3 regions of the Psychrobacillus sp. 05T411 genome follow, and region 2 is predicted to be linked to each of the others. Evidence: predicted binding sites of a transcription regulator. Region 2 holds the regulator's gene; each other region holds the start of a gene.
What was found. The regulator CtsR, encoded in region 2, represses protease genes until heat stress. The targets are predictions, from matches to a motif close to ATGGTCAATAAAGGTCAAACA.

Region 1 (7,945 bases), on a different contig from region 2:
TCCATATGACGCCCCCCTAAACTTCTTTCATTATACCAAGAAATGAATTCTCATTACAAGACATTCAATTAATAATAATTATTAAAAAGAATTAATTATTATATAATACAAATGGTATAAAGAAGAACTCTATAATAATAACAATTCCATAGAGGGAAAGCGAGAACAAATTGACCCGGTTCGCAAGTGCCAGAAGAAGTAAACAATAGATTAGTTGAAAAGGAAACCACCAAAAGACATAAGGAAATGTGGATTCTTGTGTTTGAAGCAAATAACTAGAGCCAAACCCATAAAACGTAATACGAAAAGCACAAATGATCAAAATGAGTTTGCGCAAATAACGATGCTGATAAAACAAAAAGAATACAACAGCAATCATAATATGCGGGAAAATAGTTTCCAGAAAAGTAGGCTGCTCTAGTAATAGAACACGTGCGTCCAGGAGATTAATAATCCATTGCTGCTGTTCTGGTGTACTTTTTTCAAAGAGATATAAACCACCGATAAAGCTAAAAACAAGTACGCATAGTGAAATAAGAATAGTATAAGACTGGTTCATGTTGGAACACCTCCCTATCTATTCTCATCATATGCTTGTACTAGGTTTTAACATGTCTATTTTAAATAGTTTTTTAACCAAAGATATGCAAATGCAGTTTTGGCATCATATATTTGTTTTTTAGTAATCATCGATTCCATTTCCTCTAACGAAACATGCATCAATTCGACAAATTCATCCTCATCCAAATCTGCTTTTTCTTCTACTTTCACGATATTTTCTGCTAGGTAAAGATGGATAATTTCATCTGCGAATCCTGGAGATGTGGCAAACGATTGAATATATTGAAGCTTATTTGTCGTATACCCTGTTTCTTCCTCTAGTTCCCTCAAAGCAGTTAGTTCTGGTGCTTCGTTCGGTTCTATTTTTCCAGCTGGTATTTCAATAATCGAAAGTTCTAAAGCTTTTCGATATTGTTCGACTAAAATAATCTTTTTATCTTCTGTGATTGCAATAACAGCGACTGCTCCGGGATGCTTCACAATCTCTCTTTTCCCAGTCTTTCCATTCGGTAATTCTACGTCATCTACTTGTAAAGTGATGATTCTACCTTTGAATTTTTGTTCTGTTTGAATCGTTTTTTCTTCGAATTTTTTCATTTTTTCATTTCCTTTCATTTGAAACTGTCTTACCCTCATTGTACCATGGAGGAAAGGACGTGAGACAAGTTGAAGAAAAGACAATTAGGGAAAAGTGATTTATTCGTTTCGGAAATTGGTTTTGGTTGTATGTCGCTCCCAACGAGTCAACAAGATGCAGAGAAAATTATAGAAGTTGCACTCGATCATGGAATCAATTATTTCGATACCGCGGATTTATACAATAACGGGGAAAATGAAAAAATCGTAGGAAATGCGTTGAAAAATAATCGCCAGTCTATTATTTTAGCAACCAAAGTCGGCAATCGTATGAATGAATCTGGAGATGGATGGGTCTGGGATCCTTCAAAAAAATGGATCACAACAGCTGTGCGCGAATCATTAAAGCGACTTCAAACAGATTATATCGATGTGTACCAATTGCACGGTGGCACAATGGAAGATGATGCCGATGAAGTGATCGATACGATTGAATCGCTGAAAAAAGAAGGGCTTATTCGGGAATACGGCATCTCTTCTATTCGCCCGAATGTAATCAATCGCTTTTTAACGAAGAGTAATGCGGTTTCGGTCATGATGCAATATAGTTTACTCGATCGAAGACCAGAAGAATGGTTGCGACTATTAGAGGAACATCATGTTTCTTTACTGAGTCGAGGGACGCTTGCAAAAGGGTTATTAACTGCTGAAGGGCTAAATCGGGCAAATAAAACGGGTGAGTATTTGGGCTATGCGAAGAAAGAGCTGTTGGCAACAATTGAGCAACTGCAAGCACTGGATACGCCGATTACCGCGGTCGCGCTGCATCATGTATTAGAGCAAAATGCAACGGGGTCTATGATTATTGGGGCAAGTAGCACGGAACAGCTCCTAGAAACAGTGGACGCTTACAATACGGAGGTTTCTGAGGATGTTCTGTTAAATGCACGAGAGATTACAAAGCAAGATGTGTATGCAGATCATCAGGCTTAACTAGACGAAACCGCTGAACGTGGAAGTTCAGCGGTTTTTTTGTGATTATAGGTTGAATCTTGCGATTTGGAGATGGTATCTTGTGATTCGAAGAGCCTATCTTGCGATTTGGGCATCGTATCTTGCGATTCTAGGACTAGATCTTGCGATTTGACCGTTGGAGCTTGCGATTCGAAGAAAACTACATTATATTTAGTCGTTTGATAAGCTTCGGAAGCTCCCCTAAATCCTCCAAGACGAAATCAGTCTCAAATCCATCCCATTCAATATCTTTTTTCCAAATCCCATTCATGCCAACTTGTCGGGATGCTATCACATCATTTTCCGGATGATCCCCAACGAAGACACTTTCGCTAGCAGTTACATTCAACCTCTTTAATGCCGTTTCAAATATTGCAGGATTTGGTTTTTTCATCCCTTCTGTTTCAGAAACTAAAATTGCATCAAAATACCTTTCAATGCCTAAAGCCTTTATATTATCCATCTGAAATTGCCCGAATCCATTAGTAATCATACCTAAAACAAGACCATCCGTTTTCAGTTCCTCCAACATACTATGGAGATCTGGAAAAGGAACACAATGATTCTTAAATTCGCTTATATAATCTTCCAATAAATTCTCCCGATCTATACCCATGATACCGAATTCCTCTACTAATTGTTGATATACCTTATCTTTCCACACATATCCATGGCAATCCAACTCAATGAATCTAGTCATATATTTCTCTTTAGGTATATGTCCTAAATTGTCACTTAATCGTTCGTATTGATTATCAATGAATTTCTTTACAGACGCATCCCGGTCGAGTAAAGTCCCATCCAAATCAAATAACACTGCTTGAATCATTGCTCTATCCCCTATCCTAATTCATCAATCCAAAAAGTAAGTCTGCGCAAATGCAAAAATAACAATGATCATAAATAACATCTCACTTAATGTATAAACATAATCCTTGCGATTAGTTGCATATTTCCACTCCATGAAAGAACGTACTAATTCATCCAAAATAAAATAAATCATTAAAGCTCCTAAAAAATACCAAGAAATATTTACTAATTCGGGATGTTCAATTTGCCACATATTGAAAACAATAGTGATAACAAGAAACGTTATAGATAGTATCCCCCCAATTTTTTTGTGTAGATTATTCACATATCTATTCGAAAATATATTCTTTTTCTCTAATTTCAGTACTTTTGTCATAATTTTATTAAAAATAAACATTAACATAAATACAGAAACAACAAATAGAATAGCCTTTCCCCACACCATTTAAAATCTCCTTCCAATAGTGGTAGTTATTTCTAACTTTTTATTTAGTTTATCATAATACTTTATGGTTTTCTCGAATAATTCAAACAATTAACTTTTGCACTTGTATGGAGACGAAACCTAAAAACCCCCTGAATAATTTTCAGGGGGCGTTAGACATTATATTACATTTTACGAACCACAATTTCTTCATCCACAACATCTACATGAACCTTTTCAATATGTTCTTCTTCCAAAATAAGATCTGTTAAAGGATCCTCAATCTTGTCTTGAATCACTCTGCGAAGTGGTCGAGCACCGAACCGTTTGTCGTAACCTAGTTTAACCAATGCTTGCTTTGCTTCTGACGAAATTGTGATGTCCATATCATTTTCTGCAATCGTACCTTGTAAATCTTCTAGCATCAAGTCCACGATTTGTAGTAAATTTTCTTCCGTTAATTCATTAAATGAGACAATGGCATCGAAACGGTTAAGAAATTCTGGTTTGAAATAAGCACCTAACGTTTCAAGCATATTGACGGATTCATGTACGGTTTGATTGAATCCTACACTTACTTTTTTGTCACCTGTCCCCGCGTTACTTGTCATAATGATGACCGTATCTTTGAAGCTCACTGTTCGGCCATGCGAATCTGTCAAACGACCATCTTCCATTATTTGCAGGAACATATTTTGCACATCTGGATGAGCCTTTTCAATTTCATCTAGTAATAAAATGGAATATGGATTACGGCGAACACGTTCTGTCAATTGCCCCGCTTCTTCATGCCCTACATAGCCTGGAGGGGAACCAATAATTTTAGACACCGAATGTTTCTCCATATATTCGCTCATGTCGAGACGAATCAATGCATCACGTGAACCAAAAAGTTCCTCTGCTAACACTTTTGTGATCTCCGTTTTACCGACCCCTGTTGGACCAACAAATAAGAAGGATCCAATAGGGCGATTTTTAGATTTAAGCCCTGCACGACTGCGACGGATGGCTTTGGCAATTTTAGCGACCGCATTTTCTTGGCCAATCACTTTCTTACCGAGATTTTCTGCGATTCCTTTCATTTTGGCTTGTTCTGCAGCCTGTAGCTTTGTCACAGGAATTCCAGTTTTTTCTTCAACGATCAACTCGATATCTGCAACTGTCACTTCTACTTGCGGAGTGTCCCCATTTTGTTTGGCTTGCTCCAATTGTTTACGCAACCCGATTTCCTCAAAGCGTAAATTTGCAGCTTTCTCGTAGTCTTCTTTTTCTGCCGCTTGTTCTTTTAATTGAATAACTTCGTTAAGACGTGTTCCGATTGACTCCGAATCAGCTGACGCATGTGTCAGATTTAAACGTGCCCCTACTTCATCCATCAAGTCGATTGCTTTGTCGGGTAAAAATCGATCTTGAATATAACGCTGCGATAACGTAACAAAAGCTTGAATCGCTTCAGCCGGATAGCGCACTTCATGGAAGTTTTCATAACGATCTTTAATGCCGTTTAGAATGAGAATCGTATCTTCTGCAGAAGGTTCTTTCACGATAATCGGTTGGAACCGGCGTTCAAGAGCAGCGTCTTTTTCGATTTGACGATATTCTTTTAGCGTAGTAGCACCGATAAGTTGTAGTCCACCACGTGCTAAAGCAGGTTTTAAAATGTTCCCAGCATCCATTTGTGAACCTTCTGCTGTTCCTGCCCCAACGAGTAAGTGAATTTCATCGACGAATAATATCACATCTTTACGAGTCTCAAGTTCTTCGATCAATTGTTTCATACGCTCTTCGAACTGTCCTCGAATGCCTGTGTTCGTTACGAGTGATGCGACATCTAACAAGTACACTTGTTTATTCATCAATTTCACTGGTACATCACCTTCGTGGATTTTCACTGCAAGCCCCTCGGCAATGGCTGTTTTACCAACACCCGGTTCTCCTATTAATACTGGATTATTTTTATTTCTTCGATTTAATGTTTCGATGACTCGTTTTACTTCTTGATCACGTCCGATGACTGGATCAATACGACCCTCTTTGGCATCATTTGATAGATTTTTACCAATTTTGTCTAATAAGCCATTACCATTATGTTCATCGGTTTGTTTTGTTTGTGTTCGCGCTTGTTGACCGCCATTTGCTTGAGAAAAATACTGTGCATCATTATTAAATGAAGGCATTTTTCCTGCAGTCAATTGCGATTGAATATCTTGAAAACAAGATTGACATAAGTGCATTTGCATTCCTTGATGATTCACTTGCACTCTCAAACTCATCGTTGCATCGTTTTTATTACAATGTTGACATTTCATACTTGTTTCCTCCTTCAAATAACCATTTGACTTTGACTATCTTTAACCTTTGATTTTATTATACACTGACCTTTTTTGACTTTCAAATGATTTGCTTGGGCTTTTGATTCATCAGAAGTGAAATTGAAAATGTCCTTGTGACACAAACAATTCGTATACAGTTCTGAATTCTCCCTGTCACAGGGATACACAAAAAAACAGTTTAGGAATCCAATAAACGGATTCCTAAACTGTTTGAAATTCACCTAAAACTTCGAACCACCATATCCATACTCATCTAGCAGTTCTTCAAACGTTTTATTTTTTTCTTTTTGCTTTTTTTCAAAAGCTAGTTGCGCTTGTCTTTCTTCTTCTTTTGCTTGCTCTTCTGCTACTAATTGTTTCTTTGTTTCTTTTAATTTATCCAATACATCGGAAGAGAGCTGATCGAAAAGACCATTGCCTTCTTCTTTTTTTGCTGCTGGCTTTACTTGTTGCTTTTGTTTTTTCTTTGCCAAATGGTTCACCTTCTTATGTTAACGTTTAACGATTGTCGCTACTCCTTGTCCGCCGCCGATACAAAGTGTTGCAAGACCTGTTTTTGCATCTTGTTTCTCCATTTCATGAAGTAATGATACAAAAATACGTGCACCACTTGCACMGATTGGGTGGCCAAGTGCGATAGCTCCACCATTTACGTTTAGTTTATCATGATCAAACGATAATTCTCTATCTACTGCAATCGATTGGGCAGCAAATGCTTCATTTGCTTCGATTAAATCGATATCGGAAAGCGCGATTTGCGATTTATTTAACACTTTTTTCACTGCTTCGACTGGTCCAATACCCATTATACTTGGATCCACACCTGCAGATGCATTTGCTACGATCGTAGCTATTGGTTTTAATCCTAATTCTTCTGCTTTTGCTTTAGACATTACGACAACTGCAGCTGCCCCGTCATTAATACCAGAAGCGTTCCCCGCAGTTACAGATCCGTCCTTTTTAAATGCTGGGCGAAGCGTACTTAATTTTTCTTGTGTAGATCCTTTTTTCGGATATTCATCCGTATCGAAAATGATTGGATCTCCTTTTCGCTGTGGAATTTCCACTGGCACGATTTCATCTACAAATTTTCCTTCTTCAATCGCGTTTACTGCGCGTGCTTGTGATCTCGCTGAAAAAGCATCTTGCTCTTCTCTTGAGATGTTATATTGATCACATAGATTTTCTGCTGTAATTCCCATATGATAGTCATTAAATGCACACCATAAACCATCGGAAATCATGCTATCTACTACTTTTTGATCGCCCATGCGGAAGCCATCTCTTGCATTTTTCAATAAATAAGGAGCTTGGCTCATATTTTCCATACCACCGGCAACGATAACATCCGCATCCCCAGCAATGATTGCCTGTGTCGCAAGATGGATTGCTTTAAGACCAGATCCACATACTTTGTTAATAGTAAGTGCTGATACAGCAACAGGTAAGCCTGCTTGGATAGAAGCTTGTCTCGCTGGGTTTTGTCCTAAACCTGCTTGTAACACATTCCCCATAATCACTTCATCTACAGCCTCTTTTGATACTCCTGCTTTTTCTAACGCTTTTTCAATTACAATGGCACCTAACTTTGTTGCTGGCACATCTTTTAATGCTCCTTGAAATGATCCGATTGCTGTTCTTACTGCACTTACGATAACTACTTCATTTGTCAATTTCATTTCCTCCTCATTTTCCCCTGTATTTCTTCCCCATATCGACTACCCTCTTTATTCTACTAAATATAATTAGAAGTTGCTTGTTTAAACAATGATTCTTACAATAGAATTGGAGAGTTATTCTACTTAAGCTTACCAAAATTGGCGCCAATTATCGAGGTTGAACCACTTTACGGTCCGCAAAATGAAAAAATATAAATAAAACAACTGTGAAATATCATGCATGAACTCATGCAAACTGTGGAAAAATTATGAGAACGAGGAGCAACTGGAAATGTTGTGAATATGCTAAAACAAATGAGTATTGAATCGGATATGTATAAGATTCCCAAAAAATAGGAGTGGAGGCTATGAAGAAAAGAGTAATCGTTTGGACGAGTATTTTTACAAGTGCCGTCACGGCGATCGCCACTGTTTTTGGATTTATCGTTACGAATAAGTTAATGTATATGAAGAAAAAAGAGAATGATTTCATATTAAATCGCGAAATTACGTCAAAACGTCTAGACGAGGCTTGGTTTCGTGCAGTGAACAAAACAGAACAGTGGATC
Region 2 (7,945 bases):
CTTTCCGTGGGGTGAGTGATGAGCCTTCACCGCCGCTTGCGCGTACGTTGTGAAGTCTCATCTTACTCAGGTAGAGGAACAAAGGCTAAGAACGCCACATCGTGTGGCAACGCCTTCGTGACCAACATCGTGTTGGCCTCCATTGGAMTCGCCGCCTGCAGCGAAAATCAATGGAAATGGCTAAATTATTGAGATCCCATATTAACAATAAATGGTTGAACGTGACAATAAGATAGCTGAACACGACAAACTAGTCGAGTAGATGCCGGCCAGGCTTGTTCGGCGGGCTTTAGGACATATAATTCCTATAATAMGTCGGAATTATAGTTGTCTCACATCAAGTAAAGAGCCATTTTGAGAATTGGTTGCTTTCACGAGTAATTTGGTTGCTCTCGTGCTGATTTAGTTGCTTTCGTAGTAGAACTGGTTGCTCTCAGTCATCGGMTGGTTGCCCTAAGCCATTTATTGGATAATCCAATGGAAAAACTGGRTGAAATTTTGTTTTTTAATGAGATGGTATTGATAATTGGGCAAATTCCATTGATTTTCGCTACAGGCGTCGACTCCTGCCGGATGAGTGGGCAAATAAGCCATCGCAACGTCCGCCTAAGGGCGGCGGGGATGGCTCATCGCTCACCCGGCGGAAAGCGCACGACTGCAGCGAAAATCACAGCGGTCACTGCGTCGTAGTATCCCCATACTACACACCTCCTCCTAGCTCCTAAAAATATAGCCCATTTATGTTTTTTTATTCGAAATTTCGGGAACACTGAAGGGAGAATCGTATCAATTGCACATCCATAATTTTCTCGTTATAATATAGTCAAAGTTAGTCAAAGTCAGTTTGCGAGAAGAGGTGAGAAGGTGAAAAATATATCTGACATTATTGAAGGGTATTTGAAGGCAATTATCGAAGAAGAGAGTAAGGGACAAATTGAAATAAAAAGAAGTGAAATCGCTGAAAAGTTTCAGTGTGTCCCATCCCAGATAAATTATGTGATTAATACTCGATTTACCCAAGATCGTGGATACTTAGTGGAGAGTAAACGTGGTGGCGGTGGATATATTCGAATCCTCCGCGTGCGGGCACATACGAAAGCTGATCTGATTGAGCATATAATACAAAGTCTAGAAAATGGCGCATCTGAATCGGTAACGGAAGATATTGTATTCCGATTAATCGATGAAGAAGTTATTTCTAATCGAGAAGCAAAAATTATTTTAGCTGCCCTTAATCGTACGACACTTGCTATTCCACTACCGGCAAGGGACGACTTGCGAGCACGTATCCTATGCGCAATGTTACTGACATTAAAATATGAAAAAAAGTGAAAGCGAACGGGGTGTTGAAAAGTGATTTGTGAAAATTGTAAGCAAAGACCAGCAAAAGTAACGGTTACGCAAGTGCATAACGGAGAACACTTTGAAAGACATTATTGCGAGGTCTGTGCAAATAGTCTCCACCCGTTTTATGTAGAATATAAACAAGATCCACTATCGCTTCACCAATTATTATCCAATTGGTTCAATCATACAGACCAGCAACCAATGCAACAAGTACAGAAAAAACCTCCATTAGAATGTGAAGCATGTGGTTGGTCTATTCAACGATTTTTAGATGAAGGCAAATTCGGTTGTGCCTCTTGTTACAATAGCTTCCGTGGCCAACTGCCTACCGTGTTTAAACGTTTACACAACGGAAACGTGGCACATGTAGGAAAAGCACCTGGAGCATTCGGCGAAAAATTAGCGTTGAAAAAGCGTATTGAAGCAATACGGTTGCAGATGAAAGAAGCGATTGAAACAGAAAAATTCGAAGAAGCAGCACTGCTAAGAGATGAGGCAAGAGAACTCGAGGAAAAGCTTGCCGCTGGAGGTGAAGAAACGCATGTCGATTGAACGCTTTTTAGATAATTCGATCTCTAGCTGGATGGCAGGAGATGGAGAGCATTCTGATATTGTCATGAGTACAAGAATTCGATTAGCTAGAAACTTAAACGGATATCGATTTCCACTTGCATTTACAGAGGACGAAGCGCATAAAATTGACCAATCCGTTTCGGCTACACTATTAGATGCTAATGAGGATCTACAGAAGAACTTTTCTTCCATTCAAATAAAGGATCTGTCCGAATTGAATCGACAAGTGCTTGTAGAAAAGCACTTAATCAGTCCTAAACTAGCTAATTCACCGACTACTGGTTCTGCTCTAATATCCGATGATGAAGCTGTTAGTGTAATGGTCAATGAAGAAGATCATATCCGTATTCAATGCTTATTTCCAGGTCTTCAAATTCAAGAAGCCTATAGTCAGGCTGATGCGATTGATCGAGTTTTAGAAAAAGAGTTATCTTATGCGTTTGATGAACAGTTCGGTTATTTAACCAGCTGTCCCACTAATACGGGGACTGGACTACGTGCATCTGTCATGATGCATTTGCCAGCTTTAACAATAACGAAACAAATGAACCGAATCATCACGATTATTTCTAGATTAGGGATGGTTGTAAGAGGAATTTACGGGGAAGGTAGTGAAGCGCTCGGGAATGTGTACCAAGTATCCAATCAAACAACGCTTGGTAAATCAGAGGAAGACATAATTGCCGATCTTCAAAGCATAACCGAACAGATTATTCAAAAAGAAAGAGAAGCGCGGAATGCACTTTTAAAGCATTCAGCCAGTACACTAGAGGATCGGTTATATCGTTCTTTAGGAACATTGTCATATGCACGTATTATGACGACAGAAGAGGCGGCGAAGTGTTTGTCCGACGTGCGTTTAGGGATAGATATGGGGCTTATTGAAGATGTAGATATGACTATTTTGAATGAATGCATGGTCTTTATGCAACCAGGATTTTTACAACAATATGCCGGAACTACTTTAAATACTTCAGAGCGTGATTTGTTTCGAGCGAAGTTGCTGAGAGAACGGTTGCAAAAGGAAGAAAAAACGAAAACAAAAGGAGAGAACTCGTATGATGTTTAATCGATTCACACAAAGATCGCAGAAAGTTTTACAATTGGCGCAAGAAGAAGCAATTCGCTTAAAGCATGAATCTATCGGCACAGAACATATATTGCTTGGTTTAATCCGTGAGGGTAGTGGTATAGCTGCAAAAGCACTAGAAGCTATTGAAGTAGATACGAAAGTGATTGAAGTGGGAATTGAAGAGTTGGTAGGAACTGGAGCAGAAGAAGTTGGACCGATCGTCAATTATACACCACGCGCAAAAAAAGTGATTGAGCTTTCTGTAGATGAATCTCGCAAACTAGGGCACTCCTATATAGGTACAGAGCATTTATTACTAGCATTGATCCGTGAAGGAGAAGGGGTAGCGGCAAGAGTTTTAAATAATGCTGGTGTTAGTCTGAATAAGGCTCGCCAACAAGTACTTCAATTACTTGGAAGTACTGATCAATCGCATGGCAACGCTAATAATAGTGCCGCTCCAGCGAGTACGCCTACACTCGATGGATTAGCGCGGGATTTAACCCAAATTGCTAGAGAAGGTACATTAGATCCAGTAGTTGGGCGTAGTAAAGAAATTACACGTGTCATTGAAATCCTAGCACGCCGGACAAAAAATAACCCTGTTTTAATAGGGGAACCTGGTGTTGGTAAAACAGCTATTGCAGAAGGCCTTGCACAGCAAATTATTCAAAATGAAGTACCAGAAATATTGCGTGATAAACGAGTAATGACGCTTGATATGGGGACGGTAGTAGCTGGGACTAAGTATCGTGGTGAATTTGAAGATCGATTGAAAAAAGTAATGGATGAAATTCGCCAAGCTGGAAATGTTATTTTATTCATCGATGAGCTTCATACATTAATAGGAGCAGGCGGGGCAGAAGGTGCAATTGACGCATCGAACATTTTAAAACCAGCACTTGCGCGTGGGGAAATTCAATGTATTGGTGCGACAACATTAGATGAATATCGAAAATACATTGAAAAAGATGCAGCATTAGAGCGTCGTTTCCAACCAATCCAAGTGGATGAACCTTCAGTTGCTGAAGCAATTCAAATTATATATGGATTACGCGATCGTTATGAGGCGCATCACCGCGTGAAAATTATAGATGAAGCTGTAGAAGCAGCAGTGAAAATGTCAGATCGCTATATTTCGGATCGTTTTTTACCAGATAAAGCAATCGATTTAATCGATGAGGCAGGGTCAAAAGTGAGACTACGTTCTTACACAACTCCTCCTAATTTAAAAGAATTAGAGGCGAAGCTAGAAGCAATTCGTTCGGAGAAAAATGCCGCGGTGCAAAGTCAAGAATTTGAAAAAGCTGCATCTTTCCGTGATACAGAGCAGAAGCTTAAAGACGAGCTAGAAAAAATGAAGAATGACTGGAAAGAAAAGCAAGGAAAAGAAGAGTCGGAAGTGACAGTAGAAGATATCGCGGCAGTTGTATCCATGTGGACGGGAGTACCGGTATCTAAACTAGCACAAACAGAATCTGAAAAGTTATTAAAACTAGAAGAAAAGCTGCATGAACGCGTCATTGGTCAAGCGGAAGCTGTAGACGCAATCTCTCGAGCGATTCGTCGTGCTCGTGCAGGGTTAAAAGATCCCAAACGTCCGATTGGTTCCTTCATTTTCCTTGGACCTACTGGAGTCGGTAAAACAGAACTTGCTCGTGCACTTGCAGAAGTAATGTTTGGCGACGAAGATGCAATGATTCGAGTAGATATGTCTGAGTATATGGAAAAACATTCGACTTCACGTCTTGTAGGTTCACCTCCAGGTTATGTTGGATTTGAAGATGGTGGACAGCTAACGGAAAAAGTACGTCGTAAACCATATTCTGTTATCTTATTAGATGAAATAGAGAAAGCACATCCAGATGTGTTTAATATTCTTCTTCAAGTATTAGAAGACGGTCGATTAACAGATTCCAAAGGACGTACAGTTGACTTCCGCAATACGGTTGTTATTATGACATCTAACGTAGGAGCAGATGCACTTAAATACAATAAACATGTTGGATTTAACCTACAAGAAAGTGGAAAAACGGATTATAAAGACATGAAGGGCAAAATGCTAGAAGAATTGAAAAAAGCATTCCGTCCTGAATTTTTAAACCGATTGGATGAAATGATCGTATTCCACTCGCTTGAAAGAGAACATTTAAAACAAATTGTTTCACTAATGACAGAACAATTAGCGAAACGTTTGAAAGAACAAGGTATTGATTTAGAGCTTACAGAAGCAGCTCAAGAGAAGATTACAACAGAAGGATACGATCCAGCATATGGAGCACGTCCGTTACGTAGAGCACTACAAAAACACGTAGAAGACCGACTTTCTGAAGAGTTATTAAAAGGGGAAGTATTAGCAGGTCAACATGTCGTGTTTGATGTGGAAAATGATGAATTTGTTGTTCGTACAAAAGCGAAGGTAGCGGTGGAAAAATAATATTGCGGGCATTCCAACCCTTAAGGACGGAATGCTCTTTTTTTACATAGGAGGTACTATGGCGAAGAAAAAAACGAAATTTATGTGTAATTCCTGTGGTTATGAGGCAGCTAAATGGATGGGAAGATGTCCAGGGTGCGGAGAATGGAACACGATGGTGGAAGAGGTAGAAATCGTATCGAAAGGACCAAAACGTTCTTTTCAGCATTCTACGGGAGTGGCACAAAAAGCAACACCCATTATTGCAATTGAGACGAAAGAGGAACCGCGCGTAGCAACAGATTTCGGTGAGTTAAATCGCGTACTTGGAGGCGGAATAGTACCGGGTTCTCTTGTGTTAATTGGTGGGGATCCGGGGATTGGTAAGTCAACACTTCTTTTACAAGTTTCAGCCTTACTTGCCAATAAAGGCGAGCGTGTTTTATATATTTCTGGTGAAGAATCCATTCGTCAAACAAAGCTTCGTGCAGAACGTTTAGGGGTTACTTCAGCGGAACTTTATATTTATTCGGAAACGAATTTAGAAATGATCAATGAAACAATCGATAGTGTAGAACCGAAATTTGTGATCGTTGATTCTATTCAAACTGTACATCATCCAGAAGTAACAAGTGCCCCGGGAAGTGTTTCTCAAGTAAGGGAATGTACAGCAGAATTAATGCGCATCGCTAAAACAAAGAATGTGGCTATCTTTTTAGTAGGACATGTAACGAAAGAAGGGCAAATTGCGGGTCCTCGAATACTAGAACATATGGTGGATACCGTTTTATATTTTGAAGGGGAACGCCATCATACGTATCGGATATTAAGGTCTCAAAAGAACCGATTTGGTTCCACCAATGAAATTGCGATATTTGAAATGGTGCAACAAGGATTAAAGGAAGTATTAAATCCTTCCGAGCTTTTTTTACAAGAACGTTCTCATGGAGCGGCGGGTTCGGCGATTGTCGCCTCGATGGAAGGGACAAGACCAATTTTGGTGGAAATCCAAGCACTGGTTACGCAATCTAGCTTTAACTATCCGAAACGAATGGCAACAGGAATCGATCAAAACCGTGTGTCATTACTCATGGCAGTGTTAGAAAAACGTATGGGATTATTACTTCAAACACAAGATGCATATATAAAAGTTGCGGGTGGAGTGAAGCTAGACGAACCTGCGATCGATTTAGCCGTCCTAGTAAGTATCGTATCCAGTTTTCGTGATACAGGCGCTGCTCCTACGGATTGTTTTATAGGAGAAGTTGGACTAACTGGAGAAGTGCGAAGAGTCTCTAGAATAGAACAACGTGTACAGGAAGCGGCGAAGTTAGGGTTTAAGCGGGCAATCGTTCCTGCTTCTAATATTGGCGGATGGGATTACCCAAAAGGAATTCAAGTGATCGGAGTAGAATCTGTAAACGAAGTAATGAAAGAGGCATTTTCTTAAAGAAGAGCCATGAAAGACATACTGCTTGTGGTCTGAATAGACGTATGAAGGCTACAAGCAGTATAATTAATAATTAATTGGAGGTGGCATTTTGTTGAAATGGATTATACAAATCGCATTTGTTTTAATTGGTGGTACGTTGGGTTTAATATTATTACCGCATTTATACGAATTTATTAATTTATCCGATAACCCTTGGATCCACAATCCTTATGTATCTATTCTAATTGGAGCAGTTTTACTTTATGTTATGGCCTTATTTTTAACTGATTACTTAATAAATTTTATTAAGTGGATGGAAGAGCGTCTATTAAGGGCACCGATTGGGGATTTGCTTTTTGGTACACTAGGGCTAGTTATTGGATTAATCGTCGCATTTTTACTTGGGACAGCGATTAATAATATTGCCATTCCTGGCATTGACTCTGTCGTACCGGTATTATTGTCAATCGTTCTAGGATACTTGGGATTCCAAGTAGGATTTAAAAAACGAGATGAACTACTTCATGTTTTTACTTCTACCAAGCAACAAACGAGTAAAAAGAAAGCAACAGATGAAGAAGTGACGCAAGGTTTGGGTTTAGGGACGTATAAATTGCTAGACACGAGTGTTATTATCGATGGTCGTATTACGGATATTTCGGAAACAGGTTTTATCGAAGGGGTATTGGTAGTTCCGCAGTTTGTACTAACGGAGCTACAACATATAGCGGATTCTTCTGACACACTTAAAAGAACGAGAGGTCGCCGCGGGTTAGATGTATTGAAAAAACTACAAACCGAGCGTGCTTCCGCAGTTTTAATAGTGGAAGAGGACTTTGAAGATATACATGAAGTAGATTTAAAGCTAGTTCGTCTAGCGAAGAAGATGAATGGAATTGTTGTCACCAATGACTTTAATTTGAATAAAGTGTGTGATCTACATCAAGTACGGGTTCTGAATATTAATGATCTAGCAAATGCAGTAAAACCCGTTGTTATTCCCGGGGAAATAATGCATGTAGTAGTCATTAAAGATGGAAAAGAACATAATCAAGGCGTTGCATACTTAGATGATGGTACGATGATTGTTGTAGAGGGTGGGAAA
Region 3 (7,945 bases), on a different contig from region 2:
AGAATTCGAAACAGATGGAGTTTTTGTATATGTCGGTATGCTTCCATTAACAAAACCATTTTCAAATTTAGGAATTTTAAACGAAAACGGCTATATCGTCACGAACGAAAGAATGGAAACAGATGTACCTGGAATTTTTGGTGCAGGGGATGTTCGTGATAAAATGCTTCGTCAAATTGTTACGGCAACTGGAGATGGAAGTATCGCTGCTCAAGCAGCACAACATTATATTGAAAATATGAAAGATAAAACAGCAACGAACGCTTAATTTAATTATTTCTTAATGGATTTGTAACCTTCTTGAAACAATTAAAGCGTATAGTTAGAAATATAAATTGACCCCCCTTTTTATATAAGAAATAGTTGAACAGGCTGTTTCGCGATTTTAATCGTGAAGCAGCCTCTTTTTGTGAAAATTAATGTATAATAAAACTATTAACACATGAAAGATGTGGAGTGACAATTCGTGCAAAGAATCGCAAATTTACTTATATGCAAAGATGACAAAGTCCTTTTATTAAAGAAGCCTAGGAGAAACTGGTACGTAGCTCCTGGTGGCAAGATGGAAGTAGGAGAATCTATTCTAGTTTCTGCTGTTCGAGAGTTTACCGAGGAAACCAATGCTATCCCTATTGGACCCCATTTAAAAGGAATTTACACCATGGTTATCGAAGAAGATGGGGAGCGAATCGATGAGTGGATGTTATTCACATTTGTCGCCAAAGATTTGGAAGGTAGGCCATTCCATGAAACAAAAGAAGGTATTTTAGAATGGCATCCAGTAGAAGCTTTACATACGCTTCCAATGGCTGAAGGGGATCGAACGAACTTATTATTTGCTGTGCAAGAAAAAGGAATGCAATATGGAACCTTTGTTTACACGCCTGACTTTTCATTGATAACAGAAACGATTCAGCAATCATCGGAGGGAGAAGTAAACAATGGATAGTACTATACAAAAGCCGGAAACCGAAGTGGTCATTATTACAGGAATGTCTGGAGCAGGTAAGACAGTTGCCATTCAAAGTTTTGAAGATCTTGGGTATTATTGTATTGATAATTTGCCACCGGAACTTTTAAGTACATTCATCAAGCTAATGATTGATTCCAATAAACAACCTCGAAATATTGCAGCAGTTATGGATTTACGTGGTGGTGAAATGTTCCATTCTTTAGTGGAATCAGTTAATCAGTTACAAGAAGCAACAACGATCACTCCAAAAGTATTGTTTCTAGATGCGAAAGATGAAGTATTAGTAAGAAGATATAAAGAGACTAGACGTTCTCATCCACTAGCTAATTCTGGTCTCCCGCTAGAGGGGATCAAAAAAGAAAGAGAGTTACTTTCGGAGTTAAAAGGAAGAGCACAATTTATTTATAATACATCTACGATGAAGCCTCGTCAGTTAAGGGAAAAAATACAAGCTGAATTTTCGTCAAAAGGTAGTAAAGTATTTACAGTAAACGTCATGTCTTTTGGATTTAAACATGGAATCCCGATCGATGCCGATTTAGTATTTGATGTACGCTTTCTTCCCAACCCTTTCTATATAGAAGAACTCAAGTTGAAATCAGGTCTAGATGAAGAAGTATCTGGTTATGTTTTAAAATGGGCGGATACAAAGACATTGATCGAAAAGCTAACTGATCTGTTTTTGTTTATGATTCCACAATATAAACGAGAAGGTAAGACACAGCTAGTTATTGCATTTGGTTGTACGGGTGGACAGCATCGATCCGTTACATTAGCTGAATACTTTGGTAAACTATTAAAAGCAGAAGATAAAACGGTTATCACACATAGAGATGTAACGATAAGAAAGGAATGAAGGAATGGAGCGTACAAAACACCGTAAGAAAATAGTTATTATTGGTGGTGGTACGGGACTGTCTACATTGCTTCGTGGTTTAAAGAAATTCCCACTCGACATTACAGCAATTGTCACTGTAGCAGATGATGGTGGAAGTTCTGGTCGATTACGGGATGATTATGATATTCCACCGCCTGGGGATGTTCGAAATGTGCTAGCGGCACTTTCGGATGTAGAACCATTGGTGGAAGAAATGTTCCAGTATCGTTTTTCTAAATCGGAAGAGCTTAAAGGGCATTCTTTAGGAAATTTAATGTTGGCAGCATTAACTTCTATTACGGGTGATTTTGCTAATGCTATTAGTGAAATGAGCCGTGTATTAAAGGTGCATGGAAAGGTTCTACCAGCAGCCAATCAATTAGTCACACTTCATGCGCAATACGAGGATCAGACAATTGTAAGTGGTGAATCTAAAATTCCATTGTATGGAAAGAAAATAGAAAAGGTATTTATCTCTCCATCCGATGTGAAACCGTTACCAGAAACAATTAATACGATAAAAGAAGCCGATATTATCGCAATTGGGCCTGGAAGCCTATATACTAGTATTTTACCGAATTTGTTAGTGGAAGGTATAAAAGATGCAATTATTCGGTCAAAAGCGAAAAAAGTATATATTTGTAATTTAATGACACAGGCCGGGGAAACAAGTGATTACACTGCATTCGATCATGTCAACGCCTTACTTGATCATGTAGGTGAGAATTTCTTAGATGCGGTTTTAATAAGTAATGAAGAAATCCCTGAAAATGTGCAATATTTATACAAGCAGGAAAAAGCATCACCTGTCAAAATAGATATAGAAAAACTAGAAACATTAAACTTAGCAGTCGTGAAAAAAGACATTTCCATTGTCCATGGTGGCGCAGTACGTCATGATGCGATGAAAGTAGCGAAATGGCTTGTAGAATATGCGTAAGTGATTACATACATAATGAGTTATTGTAATCCTTAGCTAGAAAGGGGGAAACGGATTATGTCGTTTGCTTCTGAAACCAAAAAAGAAATGACGCAAGAAGAGTCCAAACCATGTTGTGCAAGAGCTGAACTTTCAGCCCTTATTCGAATGAACGGATCGCTTTCATTTAGCAATAAGGCGCTTAGTTTAGATGTGCAAACTGAAAATGCGGCAATCGCTAGAAGATTATACACATTGATAAAATCTTTATATCCGTATCAAGTAGAATTGCTCGTTCGAAAAAAAATGAGATTGAAAAAAAATAATATTTATATTTGCCGTATCCGAGAAGGATCGAAAGAGTTACTAGAGGATTTACAAATATTGAAAGATCATTTTCAATTTGAATATTCTATTTCCAAAGATTTAGTGAAAAAGAATTGCTGTAAGCGCGCTTATTTAAGAGGTGCTTTTTTAGCTGGAGGATCTGTTAATAATCCGGAAACATCTTCTTATCATTTAGAAATTTATTCATTGTACAAAACACATAGTGATGCACTGGTGGAATTGATGAATGGATTTGAGTTAAATGCGAAAACGATTGAGCGGAAAAAGGGCTTTGTTGCTTATTTGAAGGAAGCAGAAAAAATTTCTGATTTTCTAAGCATAGCCGGTGCTCATAGTGCTTTATTAAAATTTGAAGACGTGCGCATTATCCGAGATATGCGAAATAGCGTGAATCGTTTAGTTAACTGTGAAACGGCTAATCTAAATAAGACGATTAGTGCAGCTATTCGTCAAGTTGAGAATATACGATATATAGAAAGTTCGATCGGTCTCGATCAATTGCCAGAAAAACTACGGGAAATCGCACGTTTACGTGTAGAATATCAAGATGTGACCTTAAAAGAGTTAGGTGAAATGGTTTCTACTGGAAACGTTAGTAAATCTGGTATTAATCATCGATTACGAAAAATAGATGAAATCGCAGATGCACTTCGTAGAGGCGAAACAATTTAGTGAAATGGAGCGTATTTTAATGACAGAGAAACAAGTCGAAGTGAAATTACCAGCAGGATTACAAGCAAGACAAGCAGCATTATTTGTACAAGAGGCAAACCGTTATATCGCGGATGTATATTTAGAAAAAGATGAGAAAAAGGTAAATGCTAAAAGTATTATGGGAATCATGAGCTTAGCAATTAGTAAAGGAATCACTGTAAACTTAAGTGCAGAAGGTTCTGACGAGGAAGAAGCAGTAGAAACACTAGCAAAATTTATCTCCAATGAAGAATATTAAGAAAGGGCTGTCCCATTTAGTCAAACTTGACTAGGGGATGGCTCTTTTTGTAAATAATCCACCAATAAATGGATTAGGGCAACCAATCGGTCATTGAAAGCAACCAATTTTATTCCGAAAGCAACCAATTCAGCATGAGAGCAACCAAATTGCCAGTGAAAGCAACCAAAGCATAAAATAGCTCCTTACTTGGAGTGAGACGAGGATGGTTGTGTCTTGTTTTTTTGTAAACGTTGCGCGTTTATAAATTGACATCCTTCTCCAGGTAAAAGAGTCGATACTTGACCGCATACACGACGTTTTACGTCTCACCTAGTTTTATTTCCCCACAAAAGTACCCAAGGAAAGTAAAATTTCCTTGGGTACAATTCTTTATTATGATTTTTTCATTTCGCTGCGTTCGATAATATGATCGATTAGACCATAGTCTTTCGCGCGTTCAGCAGTCATGAAGTTATCGCGATCTGTGTCTCTTGATACGATTTCAATCGGTTGACCAGTGCGCTCTGCCATAATGTTGTTTAACTTGTCGCGTAAGAATAAGATGCGTTTTGCAGCAATTTCGATTTCCGTTGCTTGCCCTTGTGCGCCACCAAGTGGTTGGTGAATCATTACTTCTGCGTTCGGAAGTGCGTAACGTTTTCCTTTTGTTCCAGCTGTAAGAAGGAATGCTCCCATTGAAGCTGCCATACCGATACAAATTGTTTGTACGTCCGGTTTGATGAACTGCATTGTATCGTAGATTGCCATACCAGCTGTGATGCTTCCACCTGGGCTATTAATGTAGATGGAAATATCTTTTTCAGGGTCTTCTGCTTCTAAAAATAGAAGTTGAGCAACGATGGAGTTCGCAACATTGTCATCAATGCCACTTCCAAGCATAATAATACGGTCTTTTAATAATCGTGAGTAAATATCATAAGCGCGTTCCCCACGATTTGTTTGTTCGATTACTGTAGGAATTAAATTCATCCTGTTTGCCTCCTTCAAAGGTGGTATTGTAAGTTGATTACTGAAAAGTATATCTCAGTTGTAACTTTATCATACACATTATGGTCAAGGAAGGTCAAATATTAAGCATTGAAAAGTTAGGTTGAATTATTTTGAATTCATTTGTATAATATATAAGTCGCTAGTCCTCGTAGTGTAATGGATAACACGGAAGCCTCCGAAGCTTTAAATGTGAGTTCGATCCTCGCCGAGGGCATATACAAGGTAATTCAGTTTTAAGCTGGAATTATAAGAAAACACGCAAAACGCTATTGAAACGTTTGGGCGTGTTTTTTGATGTTCCATGAATTGAGGAGAACGTTTCACTTGTTATCTCCATAATATACGGTAATAATTAAAAAAGAAGCGTTATAATGGTAATTTTAATTCGAAAAAGTGAATAGGGAGTTTTGCGGTATATGGACGTTGTAACGGAATTTTTTCAAAAAAAAGGAGTAAAACGAGTTTTAATTTTTGCTTTAATTGTTTTCATCCTCTATAGCATGAGGAGTATGATCAATCTAATCTTGTTAACGTTTATTTTCACTTTTCTGATGGATCGCCTCATTGAGTTTGTAGTCAAATACATACGATTAAACCGGAAAACCCTTGTAATCATTATGTATGCACTGATCATCGGGTTATTGACCTTAGGCATCGTGAAATACTTGCCTATTATCACGGTACAAATCAGTCAACTTGCTAAGCAAATTACTGCTTTTTATACACAGCCTCAGGAAAATGTAATAATTGGCTATATAGAAATGATTATTACTAAAAATCAGCTTGCAGCTTATTTGGAAAACGGTTTTTCATTTCTACTAAAATATTTTACAGGTATTAGTAAAATAAGTGTTCAAGTTATCATTGCTTTAATTTTGAGCTTGTTTTTCTTGTTAGAAAAACCAAGATTAAAAGAATTCACAAGCAAGTTTAAATATAGCAAGATTGCACCTTTTTATTTTGAAGTGGAATATTTTGCTTCGAAGTTTACTCGCACTTTTGGTAAAGTGATTGAAGCCCAATTTATTATTGCTATTGTCAATACTATTTTGACAGTAATTGCATTAAGCATTTTAGGATTTCCGCAAATATTTGGATTGGCAATTTTGATTTTCTTTTTAGGACTTATTCCGGTAGCAGGAGTAATTATATCGCTTATTCCCTTAGCTTTAATTGCTTTTACAATTGGAGGGTTTTTGAAAGTATTTTATGTCTTAATTGCTATTATGATTATTCATGCAGTTGAAGCATATATATTGAATCCAAAGCTGATGTCTTCCAAAACTGATTTACCCGTTTTTTATACCTTTATCGTTCTCATTTTTTCGGAAAGCTTTTTTGGTGTTTGGGGATTGATTGTCGGAATTCCGATTTTTGTTTTCCTGCTCGATGTACTTGAAGTAACGAATAAAGAAAAGATCAGTCACCCACCTGATGGGAAAAAATAGATTAAAAAACACTCTTTTCTAATTGGAAAGGGTGTTTTTTGAAACCTATTATCCTTTTTACCGTATACATAGTATGTTTTATATGTTCAATTTTAAGGTACATTAACAATATACTTAGTTAGAGGTGAATAGGATGAAAAAAGTTTTAGGACCGTTAGTAATAATTATCGTGATTATTGCTATTTTTGCAGCAATACTAATACCTAGTTACAATGGTTTTGTAAATGGCGAAGAAGATGTGAATAGTGCTTATGCGCAAGTAGAAAATCAGCTACAACGTCGTTTAGATTTAATTCCAAACTTAGTGAATACGGTAAAAGGTTTCGCATCGCATGAAAAAGAAGTACTTAGTAACATCGCAGACGCTCGTTCGAATTTGGCAGGGGCAAATACGCCAGAAGAACAAGCAGCGGCAAATGATCAATTATCCGGTGCATTAAGCAGATTATTAGTAGTTGTAGAGAACTATCCAGAATTAAAAGCGGATGCGAATTTCCGACAGTTAATGGATGAGCTTGCAGGGACGGAAAATCGTTTGTCTGTGGCAAGACAAGATTATAATGCAGTAGTTGCAAATTACAATAAAAAAGTAAAACGTATGCCCGGAAGTATTGTTGCTTCTATCTTTGGTTTTGATGAAAAAGAATATTTTAAAGCAGATGCAGCTGCACAAGACGCTCCAGTAGTGGATTTTGAAGGAGATGAGAAGTAATGAGTAAAGTTGCGCGTTTGCTTAGCGTTGCGCTACTTTTATTTCTTTTCATTCCAATAGTAACTGTGGCTGCTTCTGATATACCAAAGCCGATACCTGGAGAATTATATGTGCAAGATTATGAAGGTTTTTTATCTGAATCGACCAAACAACAAGTAGAAGAGCTAGGTTACAATTTAGATAATGCGACTGGAGCACAAATTGTTGTGATGATTATTAATTCTTTGGATGGGCAAGATGTCAATCAGTTTAGTGTGGATGTGATACGGGAGTTTGGTATTGGAAATAAGGAGAAGAACAATGGTGTTTTATTTGTAATTGAAACAGATCCTGAAAAGCAAGGTAATCGAGATGTAGCAATTACTGTGGGCTATGGTTTAGAAGGCGCTTTACCAGATGGGAAAATAGGAAGGATTATTGATGAATATACGACACCTTTTTTGGAACAAGGGTCGGTAGATGATGCTGTCCTTTCCACATATCAAGTCTTATACAATGAGGTTGCAACAGAATATGGCTGGGACGGGGAACTAGTTGAACCGAAAAATCCAGCATCTGGTGGAGGCTTTTCGTTTTCAACTATTATTATGATAATCGTCGTTATTTATCTGATTTACACCATCATGTCTGGTGGTCGGGGAGGCGGTGGTGGAAGACCGGGTTCTGGTGGCAGACGCTCTAGTACACGAATGTTTGGACCAGGAAGTTTCGGAGGTGGCTTTG

Region 1: the regulator CtsR is predicted to act here: its motif matches at 5,757-5,777, upstream of AC1DFT_RS04080 (ATP-dependent Clp protease ATP-binding subunit).
Region 3: the regulator CtsR is predicted to act here: its motif matches at 5,122-5,142, upstream of clpP (ATP-dependent Clp endopeptidase proteolytic subunit ClpP).

What each region holds. Positions count from the first base shown of each region.
Region 1 is NZ_JBFTLO010000003.1:265,063-273,007, reverse strand. It holds gene fur (ferric iron uptake transcriptional regulator) at 1-5, opposite strand, end outside; gene AC1DFT_RS04105 (hypothetical protein) at 92-559, opposite strand; gene AC1DFT_RS04100 (NUDIX hydrolase) at 616-1,158, opposite strand; gene AC1DFT_RS04095 (aldo/keto reductase) at 1,228-2,130, shown strand; gene AC1DFT_RS04090 (HAD family hydrolase) at 2,312-2,980, opposite strand; gene AC1DFT_RS04085 (DUF4181 domain-containing protein) at 3,005-3,406, opposite strand; gene AC1DFT_RS04080 (ATP-dependent Clp protease ATP-binding subunit) at 3,571-5,694, opposite strand; gene AC1DFT_RS04075 (YqkE family protein) at 5,940-6,191, opposite strand; gene AC1DFT_RS04070 (acetyl-CoA C-acetyltransferase) at 6,210-7,397, opposite strand; gene AC1DFT_RS04065 (alpha/beta hydrolase) at 7,745-7,945, shown strand, end outside.
Region 2 is NZ_JBFTLO010000017.1:38-7,982, forward strand. It holds gene AC1DFT_RS13875 (CtsR family transcriptional regulator) at 865-1,332, shown strand; gene AC1DFT_RS13880 (UvrB/UvrC motif-containing protein) at 1,354-1,899, shown strand; gene AC1DFT_RS13885 (protein arginine kinase) at 1,889-2,989, shown strand; gene AC1DFT_RS13890 (ATP-dependent Clp protease ATP-binding subunit) at 2,979-5,429, shown strand; gene radA (DNA repair protein RadA) at 5,488-6,858, shown strand; gene AC1DFT_RS13900 (PIN/TRAM domain-containing protein) at 6,950-7,945, shown strand, end outside.
Region 3 is NZ_JBFTLO010000002.1:167,698-175,642, reverse strand. It holds gene trxB (thioredoxin-disulfide reductase) at 1-268, shown strand, start outside; gene AC1DFT_RS02310 (NUDIX domain-containing protein) at 467-949, shown strand; gene rapZ (RNase adapter RapZ) at 942-1,829, shown strand; gene AC1DFT_RS02300 (gluconeogenesis factor YvcK family protein) at 1,834-2,790, shown strand; gene whiA (DNA-binding protein WhiA) at 2,848-3,789, shown strand; gene AC1DFT_RS02290 (HPr family phosphocarrier protein) at 3,809-4,069, shown strand; gene clpP (ATP-dependent Clp endopeptidase proteolytic subunit ClpP) at 4,445-5,041, opposite strand; tRNA gene AC1DFT_RS02280 (tRNA-Arg) at 5,205-5,276, shown strand; gene AC1DFT_RS02275 (AI-2E family transporter) at 5,479-6,510, shown strand; gene AC1DFT_RS02270 (LemA family protein) at 6,644-7,222, shown strand; gene AC1DFT_RS02265 (TPM domain-containing protein) at 7,222-7,945, shown strand, end outside.